Regions from separate parts of the Comamonas sp. CMM02 genome, predicted to be linked through region 2. Evidence: riboswitches for the same ligand, from Rfam matches in the RefSeq annotation. Region 2 holds a riboswitch; the other holds the start of a gene.
The links. A riboswitch is a leader RNA that binds a small molecule or an ion and turns the genes downstream of it on or off. The one in region 2 is predicted to bind cobalamin.
Positions count from the first base shown of each region.

Region 1: another riboswitch for cobalamin. It lies ahead of IB213_RS15735 (TonB-dependent receptor domain-containing protein); the one in region 2 lies ahead of IB213_RS11410 (glutaredoxin family protein).

Region 1 covers NZ_JACUZW010000005.1:94,921-99,759, forward strand. The annotation lists gene IB213_RS15725 (bifunctional adenosylcobinamide kinase/adenosylcobinamide-phosphate guanylyltransferase) at 1-443, opposite strand, end outside; gene IB213_RS15730 (cobyrinate a,c-diamide synthase) at 456-1,844, opposite strand; gene IB213_RS15735 (TonB-dependent receptor domain-containing protein) at 1,909-3,645, opposite strand; cobalamin riboswitch at 3,818-4,059, opposite strand; gene IB213_RS15740 (DUF904 domain-containing protein) at 4,245-4,457, shown strand; gene IB213_RS15745 (cell division protein ZapA) at 4,454-4,839, shown strand, end outside.
Region 2 covers NZ_JACUZW010000003.1:406,038-410,876, forward strand. The annotation lists gene nrdE (class 1b ribonucleoside-diphosphate reductase subunit alpha) at 1-1,839, opposite strand, end outside; gene nrdI (class Ib ribonucleoside-diphosphate reductase assembly flavoprotein NrdI) at 1,836-2,258, opposite strand; gene IB213_RS11410 (glutaredoxin family protein) at 2,260-2,487, opposite strand; cobalamin riboswitch at 2,658-2,885, opposite strand; gene IB213_RS11415 (LysR family transcriptional regulator) at 3,223-4,125, opposite strand; gene metE (5-methyltetrahydropteroyltriglutamate--homocysteine S-methyltransferase) at 4,229-4,839, shown strand, end outside.

The DNA of each region.
Region 1 (4,839 bases), on a different contig from region 2:
ACCACCGGACCGGGGCAACGCGGCAGAACATCTAAAAACAAAGCACGTTGCGTGCTCCAGTCATGGACTGGCGGCTGGGTGTCTTCATTACTTTCCATGTCCATGGGCATCATCCAATTGGTCAGCCACAGCGTTAAACAATCGATAACCACCAAAGTCTGTGGTGTGCTGTGGGTTTGCAATGCCTGCGCGAGTTGCCGTGGCACCTCTACCGTACGCATACCCGGCACACGGGCTGCACGGTCAACCTGGTGGCGCTCAATGCGCTGCTGCATTTCAGCATCCCAAGCCTGGCCCGTTGCCACATACACCGCCGCCCTTCCCTGCGCACCATCCATCCATGCGCGTGCTGCCTGCTCTGCACGGCGGGTTTTCCCACTTTTTTGGCCGCCCAGAATCAATTCCTGCCAAGGCTCGATCGCGCTGTTATTGAGAGTATTCATATCGTTTGTCAATTATGCAGACGGCACGGGCTCATCCCATTGCACAGTTTCCGCCCCCAGCAAGGCTGCAATAGCTCGTGGGTGCGATGGAAACCATGCATGAAAATAGCTGGCATAGACGCTGCCGTACTGGTACACGGCTTCGCCCTTGTCGGGCTGCACCCGTTGGTTAGCACGACTGGTGCGCGCCACTTCAGGGGCCTGGCACACAAACCGCGAGTAATGAAAGGTGTGCCCCCGCAGCACGCCCGCTTGCAGCGCACATTGCTGCATACCCAAGCCGGCAAGACGTGGCTGCATCTGTGCGGTGCCCGGCACAATACCCCACATGGGCGAATGCTCGCCTTGCGCATCAGCAATGCCATGGCCCAGCGCCAGCATGCCACCGCATTCTGCCCAGACGGGCTTGCCCGCTTGCACATGGGCGAGCAAATCCGCCTGCAGCGCCACATTGGCCATCAATTTATCGGCATGCAGCTCTGGGTAGCCACCAGGCAACCACACAGCATCACACACAGGTAGCCGCTCACCCGCCAAGGGGGAGAAGAAGGCCAGGCTGGCCCCCATCGCATGCAAACAATCCAGATTTGCAGGGTAGATAAAGCTAAACGCTGCATCACTGGCAACGGCCACCGTGCGCCCTTGCAGCCAAGGCTCGGGTGGAGTGAGGGTGCCATCGGCCGGCACTGAAAACTCCACCGACCAGCGCTGCCAATCTGTCCAGTCCATCTGCCCCAACGGGGTTTCAGCCAGCGCATCGGCGGCCGCATTCAGCCGCGCCATGGCATCAGGCAGCTCATGCGCAGCTACCAGACCCAAATGTCGCTCGGGCAGCAACTGAGCATCTTTGCCTGAACCCATTCGCTGTACTGCACCCAGCCACAGCGCTGGATCACGCAAGCTGTTTTGCAGCATCTGTGCATGCATGCTGCTGCCCACACGATTGGCCAGCACGCCCGCCCAAGGCACATCCGGCTGGTACTGCTGCATGCCCAGCACCAAGGCACCAAAGCTGCCTGCCATGGCTGATGCATCAACCACCAGCAACACGGGAATACCCAGCTGCACCGCCAGATCTGCCGCTGTCGGGCTGCCATCAAACAGCCCCATCACGCCTTCAATCAAGATGACGTCAGCTTCTGCTGCTGCTGCCGACAGACGCGCACGCACTTCATCCATCCCGACCATCCAGCCGTCCAGGTTGTGCACCGTCGCACCGCTGGCCAGCTGGTGCCAGTAAGGATCGAGAAAATCAGGCCCGCACTTGAACACTCGAACACGGCGCCCTTGCCGCGTATGCCAACACGCCAAAGCAGCGGTCACGGTGGTTTTGCCCTGCCCAGAGGCTGGCGCAGCCACCAGCAGTGCCACACAGCGATGAGAGGAAAGAGAAGAATTCATACGCGCTTGTTCGTTTCGCAGCAGGGCATGACAGCATGCCTTGCTGCGTTCAGCCCTTGCTAAGTTACTGGGGCATCCACTTCAGACCCACATAAAAAGTGCGCCCTGCCGCAGCGTAATCTTTGGCAAGCACGTAATCGCGATCCATCAAATTGTCGACACGTGCTGTCAGCGTGAAATCTCTGGCAAGTGGCTTGGAAGCAGACAGATTGAACAAGCCATAACCCGCCCAGTCATACCGCTTGTTCTTGGAATCAAATTCACTGCGCTTGCTCACCAGCTGCATCTCGGCGCCAAGCATCCAGCCCAGCCACTGTTTATATGCACTGACATTGGCGTAACGCTTGGCTCGTCGATCCAGAATGCGTCCCGTCTCTTGGTTGCGTGGTGTTTGGAAATCGACAGATGCCGTCCAGTCCACATCCAGCCAGTGTGTGGCAGCGGCGAAGGTGATGCCTTGCAGTTCAGCCTGCGCAACGTTCTGGTATTTTTTGCTGCTGCTGTTGTATTCGATGAGGTTTGTCAAACGATTGCGATAGGCCACCATAGAGAAGCTGTCACCACCTTGCTTCCAATGCAGTCCGACTTCGGCATTTTTGCCTTCTTCGGGCTGCAGGGAAGCAGAACCATAGATGCGGTGAAAGCGCTGATACAGCGTGGGCGCACGGAAAGAGGTGCCCGCAGAGGCCGTTGCACGCCATGTGGGAGACAACGCCAGCCCGTACGCTGCACTGCCCGTGTTCTGCCCGCCGAATTCACTGTCATCGTCGTGGCGAACATTCAATTGCAGCGAATGAACACTGCCCTGGTAACCCCAACCCAGGGCCAGCGCATTTTGCGAACGTTCCCGCTCAGACACGTCCAGATCCTTGTTTTGCAAGTTGTCTTCACGGCGCTCTAAATTGGCCGTCAACGTTGCATTGCCATGCTTGAAAACGTTTTGCCACAAATAATTACGCAGCGTTGTCTCGGTGTAGCTGGGACTCTTGGTCACAGTCTCGTACTTCACATTCGATTCACTCACGGAAATGCGGCTAGACAAGAGCGGGTTCCATTGCGCAGCCCATGACAGCCCCAAAGTTTCCAGCTTGCGCTTGCTGCGATCATCTGCCAGCGTGGAGTCGTAGCCACTATTGGACTGGCTGGTTAACGCAGTGGCTTCCAAGCGATGGTCGCGGTTCAGCTGAAACCCCAGCTTCGCGTTGGCTGCATGCAGGCGATAGTCATCTTTATCCGGGTTGCTGGTGGCAGTCGTCTTTGCATCAAAACCATCAGTACGCTCGGTTTGCACGCCAACTGCGTAGTCCCACGCGCCTTGCCCCCCCGACAGCCCGGCATCTGCCTTGCGGGTACCTTGGTTGCCGAAACCAATCGCAATATGCGGCAAGAAACCGGCTTCACCCTTTTTAGTGAAAATCTGAATCACACCTGCCACGGCATCAGAGCCATAGACAGCGGCCGCAGGCCCGCGCAATATCTCCACGCGATCAATGCTTGCCAAGGGAATGGTCTGCCAGTCCATACCGCCACTTGTGGACTGCGAGTCCACGCGAATCCCGTCCACAAACACCGCTGTGTGCTGGTTGTTAGCGCCGCGCATGAACAAGCTGGTGCTCGAGCCCATACCACCGGTCCGCACCAGCTGCACACCTGGCTGACGGGCCAAGATCGACGCCAGATCGCTGAAGCCGCTGCGTTCAATTTCCTCATGGCCAATCACCGTCATGTCAGCCAGCACGTCTGACAAACGCTGTTCTGTGCGTGTGGCAGAGACGACCACCTCATCCAGCGAAGCGGCCATGGACGAGATCCATGGTGCTGCAGCCAAGACAACCGCCAAGCTCACAGGGCGCAAGGCACACGACGACGCGACGCACAAGCGTCGTTGTTCAAACAAACTCATTTGAGAAATTCAGAGAAATCCACCCGTACTGACCTCCCCGCCAGCAATGGGTAATACCATGTCCATCAAAAATAGACACACCTGTGTTGGCCGGTATCCGGGCTGGTTCATCAACGCCATCGCCTTCCCAAATGCTTGTTCAAGGCATTCAGTGGCTTAAATGATGGGTGAGCGTATGACTAACGCTAAGAACTCACCGTTGCGGGGGCAGCGCAGGCTAGGTGGCACTGAAGGCCAGCACCATCACCCTGCTTCCCGTTGAACTGCAAACTTGTGAACCAAGTTGCGAGCACCAACATTTGAGACGTCGATTCTAACGGGGCAGACAAGACCAGGCACCAAGCATGTGTGCGTGTGAACAACATTGGCACCTGACTTAGCAGCGCAAAACAGCGGCTCAATTGACAGCTTGAAACAAGCTCAGGTAGCTATATCTTGCCATCTGCCATAAATTTGCAATTCACGCCAAAGTGGCAGTCCTACAATTAGAGCAATCCATGACGACACCATCTATTCTTGAGCCCATTGCTGAGCGCGTAGAGCTGCTATTGAAAAAGTATGAAGCGCTGCAACACGCCAATCACTTGCTCAACCAAGAGATTGAAGCTTTGCATAAAGAGCGAGATTCGCTTCGGTCGCGCCTAAAGGCAGCGCGCGCACGCGTGGGTGACTTGATTGAACGTCTGCCTGCCAATCAGGAGACCCCGTGAGCCAGCTAGAAATTCAGATCCTGCACCAAGACTACCTGCTCACCTGCCCTGACGGCCACGAGTCACAGTTGATGGAGGCAGTGGAACGCGTAGACCAGCAGTTCCAACAAATGCGCGACAGCAGCAAACTGCGCTCGCGCGAGCGTGTGGGCGTTTTGCTGGCCGTGAACTTGGCCTATGAAAATCTGGAACTGCGCCATCAGCTTCAGGCTCTCCAGCAACAGCTGGCAACCCTGCAAGGCACGATGCCAAGCAATGATTTAGAAATTGATGCGCAGCGCTTGACCAGCCTGGAATTACAGGCCGCCCACGATCTCACAGTAGCAGATCAGTTGTTGCAACGTTTGAACCAGGTGCTGGACAGTGAAACCGCCAGCACAAC
Region 2 (4,839 bases):
ACCGATCTTGCCTTCCTTGCGAATTTCAATGCGCGAGGCGATAGGGTGGATCGACGAGGTGGAATTGTTGATGTAGCTGATCGAGCCTGTGGGTGGAATAGCTTGCAGATTGCGGTTGTACAGGCCGTGTGCCATGACATCTTGCTTGAGCTGCTCCCACTCGGCACGGCTTGGCAGTGCCATGGAGTTTTTCTCAAACAGCGCGCGCACGGTGTCAGATGTCGGCAGCCAGTCGCGAGTGATGTACTTGTCAAAGTACTCGCCGGTGGCGTATTTGGACTGATCAAACCCGACGAAGCGTTGTTTTTTCTCTTGCGCAACCAGACACGATGCACGCAGGCAGTGGTAGGCCACCGCAGCAAAGTAAACGCTGGTGAACTCCACTGCTGCAGGGCTGTCGTAATGGATCTGCTCGCGCGCCAGGTAGCCGTGCAGATTCATCTGGCCCAAGCCAATTGCATGGCTGTCATCATTGCCCTGGCGCACGGAAGGCACAGAGTTCACTGCACTCATTTCCGAGACAGCCGTCAGTGCGCGGATGGCGGTTTCTACCGAGTCACCCAGCTTGCCACTGTCCATGACCGTGGCAATATTGAGCGAGCCCAAGTTGCAGGAAATATCGTTGCCAATGACTTTGTAGCCCAGATCTTCATCCAGCACGGATGGGGTGTTGACCTGCAAGATTTCTGAGCACAGGTTGGACATGTTGATGCGCCCAGCAATCGGATTGGCGCGGTTGGCCGTGTCCTCAAACAGGATGTACGGGTAGCCCGACTCAAACTGAATTTCAGCGATGGTCTGGAAAAACTCTCGCGCCTTGATTTTGGTTTTCTTGATGCGCGGGTCGTCCACCATGGCCTTGTAGTGCTCGGTGACCGAAATGTCGGCAAACGGCTTGCCATAGACGCGTTCTACGTCGTAAGGCGAGAACAAGTACATGTCATCGTTGCGCTTGGCCAGCTCAAACGTAATGTCAGGAATGACAACGCCCAGTGACAGGGTCTTGATGCGAATTTTCTCGTCAGCGTTTTCACGCTTGGTGTCGAGGAAACGCATGATGTCGGGGTGGTGGGCATTCAAATACACCGCACCTGCGCCTTGGCGTGCACCCAATTGGTTGGCGTAAGAGAAGCCGTCTTCCAGCAGCTTCATCACAGGAATCACGCCGGAGGACTGGTTCTCAATGCCTTTGATGGGGGCGCCCAGTTCGCGCAGATTGCTCAGCAGCAAGGCCACACCGCCGCCGCGCTTGGACAGCTGCAGCGCGGAGTTGATGCCGCGGCCAATGCTTTCCATGTCATCTTCTAGGCGCAGCAGGAAGCACGAGACCAGCTCACCGCGCTGACGCTTGCCCGCGTTCAGGAAGGTGGGCGTTGCGGGCTGAAAGCGGCCAGCAATGATTTCTTCCATCAAGCGCATGGCCAGCTTTTCGTCACCGCGTGCCAGTGCCAGTGCCACCATGACCACGCGGTCTTCAAAACGCTCCAGATAGCGCTTGCCGTCACGGGTTTTGAGGGTGTAGGCGGTGTAGTACTTGTAGGCACCCAGGAAGGTCGGGAAGCGGAACTTCTTGGCAAACGCTGCTTTGAAGATAGCTTCTACAAAGCTGGGGCTGTAAGCGTCCAGAACTTCGGCTTCGTAGAAGTTTTCTGTGCGCAGATAGTCGAGTTTTTCTTCCAGCGAATGGAAAAATACGGTGTTCTGATTGACGTGCTGCAGGAAGTACTGGCGAGCCGCCATACGGTCTGCATCAAACTGAATCTGTCCCTTGTCGTCGGGCAGGTTCAGCATGGCATTCAATGCATGGAAATCCAGCTTAGTCGGAGAGATAGGGGTCATAACGAAGCATCCATGGCGTTGGAATTGAGAGGAAAGTGCTGATGGATGTGCTGCAGGCGAAGCCAGTCGCTGGAAGTGCCCGCCATTTCAACGCGGTGTAGCAGTGGTACCTGGCATTTGTGCGCAATCACATCACCAGCTTGCGCAAAAGTGACCCCAAAGTTGCGGTCGCCACAGGCGACCACAGCTCGCAACCATTGGCGATGCTCTGGGGCATTGAGAAATCGAATCACAGCTTTGGGAACCGCTCCCTTGCCTGTCGCGTCACCAAACGAAGGGGTCACCAAAATGAATGGAGCATCCACTTTGGGCATCTCTTCGTCTGGGCTGCGTGGAATACGCAGTCCAGTCAAGCCTGCGTTGCTCAGCAATCGTGCGGTGTTGCCAGTTTTCGATGAATAGAAAACCCAGCGAGCCATTTCAGGTAGTGGCAGAGATTGCGGCTAGTCGTTCAGGGCGGAAACCACTCCAATGCTCTTGACCAAACTGCACCACAGGCACTTGGCGGTAGCCCCATGCTTGAACTTGTGCAGCTGCCTCCGCGTCTTGTGAAACGTCAACTACTTGGTACGAGACACCCTGACGATCCAAGGTGCGCAGCGTCATGGAGCATTGAACGCAATTAGGTTTGGAGAAGATTTTGATCATGAAGCCTACGAGAGCACCAAGTCTGGCGAGGATGGGCGTTGATTGCACAGAGCACGCAAGCAGGCATCCCGCATGGATGCGGGTGCGCTAAGAAGTGCGTGCGGTAGGCAAATTCAACCACCCAGGCGTCCCCGCCTGTACGGTTTGAGAAACGTGTTACCTGCTCAAGGCGGGTAACACCGTGTGTTGGTCGGTATCCAGACTGGGGGCATAAGTCACACGCCTTCCCGAAGAACTATCTTCAGTGGCTGTTTGTGTCACTGTGTGAACCATGAGTTTCACGCCGCACTTACTGTTGCGGGGGCAGTTCAGGTTAGAGCGTTTGAACGCCCCTCCTGATTCCCGTTTAACACTTGCCTGAGAGCGCAGACAAGTGCACCAACGGGGTGAATTCTAAGCGGTTTAAAAAGGATTGGCGGACTGCCTTGTCTTGTGTTTTGGTGGTATGCAGCCCCCAGAATCTGCACTGATGGCGAAAAAGTCTGGCGGTTGAAAACCTCGTTTTTGCTTTGAATTCAATCGATTGCGAGACCGTTTAAAGGTGTTCTTGAGCACGCTGCGCGTGTGTCTTGAGGCAGCGATTGGCCGGGATTTGAGCGGTGCTTGCGCCCAACTTCTTTAGGGGTAATGGGGAATGGGGGGCAGTTCACCACATCCACTCTGGGTGATTGCCTCTAGCCACATTCCAGGCCACAAGCTGCATGGCTTTGTAGCCATTGGTAACAGACTGGGTGTTCATGACTCCAGCGTCTTTTGCAGTGGCTGGCGAGCCAGCTCAATGAACGCACGCAAATAGTCGGTGGACAAGTCCGCTTCTCTGGCCCCCAGGTAAATTTGCTTGGCAATCCCGCGTGCACCAAGTTGCACAGGACGCACGGGCATTTTGCTGGCGTACTCTTGCACCAGCCATCGGGGCAGGGCGGCCACTCCACGGTTGCTGGCCACCATCTGCAGCATGATGTCTGTGGTTTCAATCGTTTTATGCCTGCGTGGTGCAATGCCTGCAGGCAAAAGGAACTGGTTGTAAATGTCGAGGCGGTCTGTGGCGACCGGATAGGTGATGAGCACCTCCTTGGACAAGTGCCGTGGTTCTACAAACTCGGCTGTAGCCAGTGGGTGGTTGCTGGCGACGACCAGAACCTGTTCGTAATCGAAGACGGGCTGAAAATGCAGCCCGGGTTTGAACAAAGGGTCTGGAGTGACCAGCAGGTCAATTTCGTAACCGAACAAGGCACCAATTCCACCGAACTGGAATTTCTGTTTGACGTCCACATCCACGTCGGGCCAGGCCGCCAGATAGGGCGAAACAATTTTCAGCAGCCATTGGTAGCAGGGGTGGCACTCCATGCCAATGCGCAGGGCTCCTCGATCACCCTGTGCAAATTGCATCAGGCGCTCTTCGGCCAAGTTCAGCTGTGGCAGCACGCGATTGGCCACTGCCAAGAGATATTCCCCCGCCTGGGTTAAACGCACGTTGCGCCCCTCGCGCGTCCAGATGGTGGTGCCCAGTTGTTGTTCCAGTTTTTTAATGCTGTGACTGAGTGCCGACTGGGTCAAGCACAGGACGTCAGCTGCGGCTGTGAGTGTGCCTTGCTGGTCCACCTCTTTGATGATGGATAGATGGATGCGGTCGAGCATATATATGTCTGAAATTCATCTATATGTGAGAAAAGACCATTTTACGTCATTGATCTAGCCAAATACGATGCGGTCATTGCAACTTTTGGCAAAGAAAAATCAAATGACGACCATTCATAACCTAGGTTTTCCCCGTATCGGAGCTCAGCGCGAACTGAAGTTCGCTCTGGAGTCGTACTGGAAGGGCGAGAGCTCTCGCGAAGCGTTGAAAAGTCTGGGGGCAGACTTGCGTGCTCGCCACTGGGAGAGTCAAAAAGGCATTGATCTGGTGCCTGTGGGTGATTTTTCTTTTTATGACCAAGTCCTGGACATGAGCTTCACGCTAGGCAATTTGCCCGAACGTGTGCAGCACTTTCATGGGGATGCGCTGGACAACTATTTCCGCGTAGCCCGCGGTCGTTCGGCACAGGGCACTGATGGGCACAGTCACTGCTGTGGTGGTGTGGCTGCCGGTGAGATGACCAAATGGTTTGACACCAATTACCACTACATCGTCCCAGAGTTCACTGCAGACACGCAGTTCCAGCTCGATGCCACGCGCCTGCTGGCGCAGCTGGCAGAGGCAAAGTCACAGAACGTGAATGCCAAGCCTGTGATCGTGGGCCCTGTCACGTACCTGGCAATTGGTAAGGCCAAAGACGGCAGCAACAAGCTGGACTTGCTGCAAAAACTGTTGCCGGTGTACGCACAGCTGCTGAACACGCTTGCCGAGCA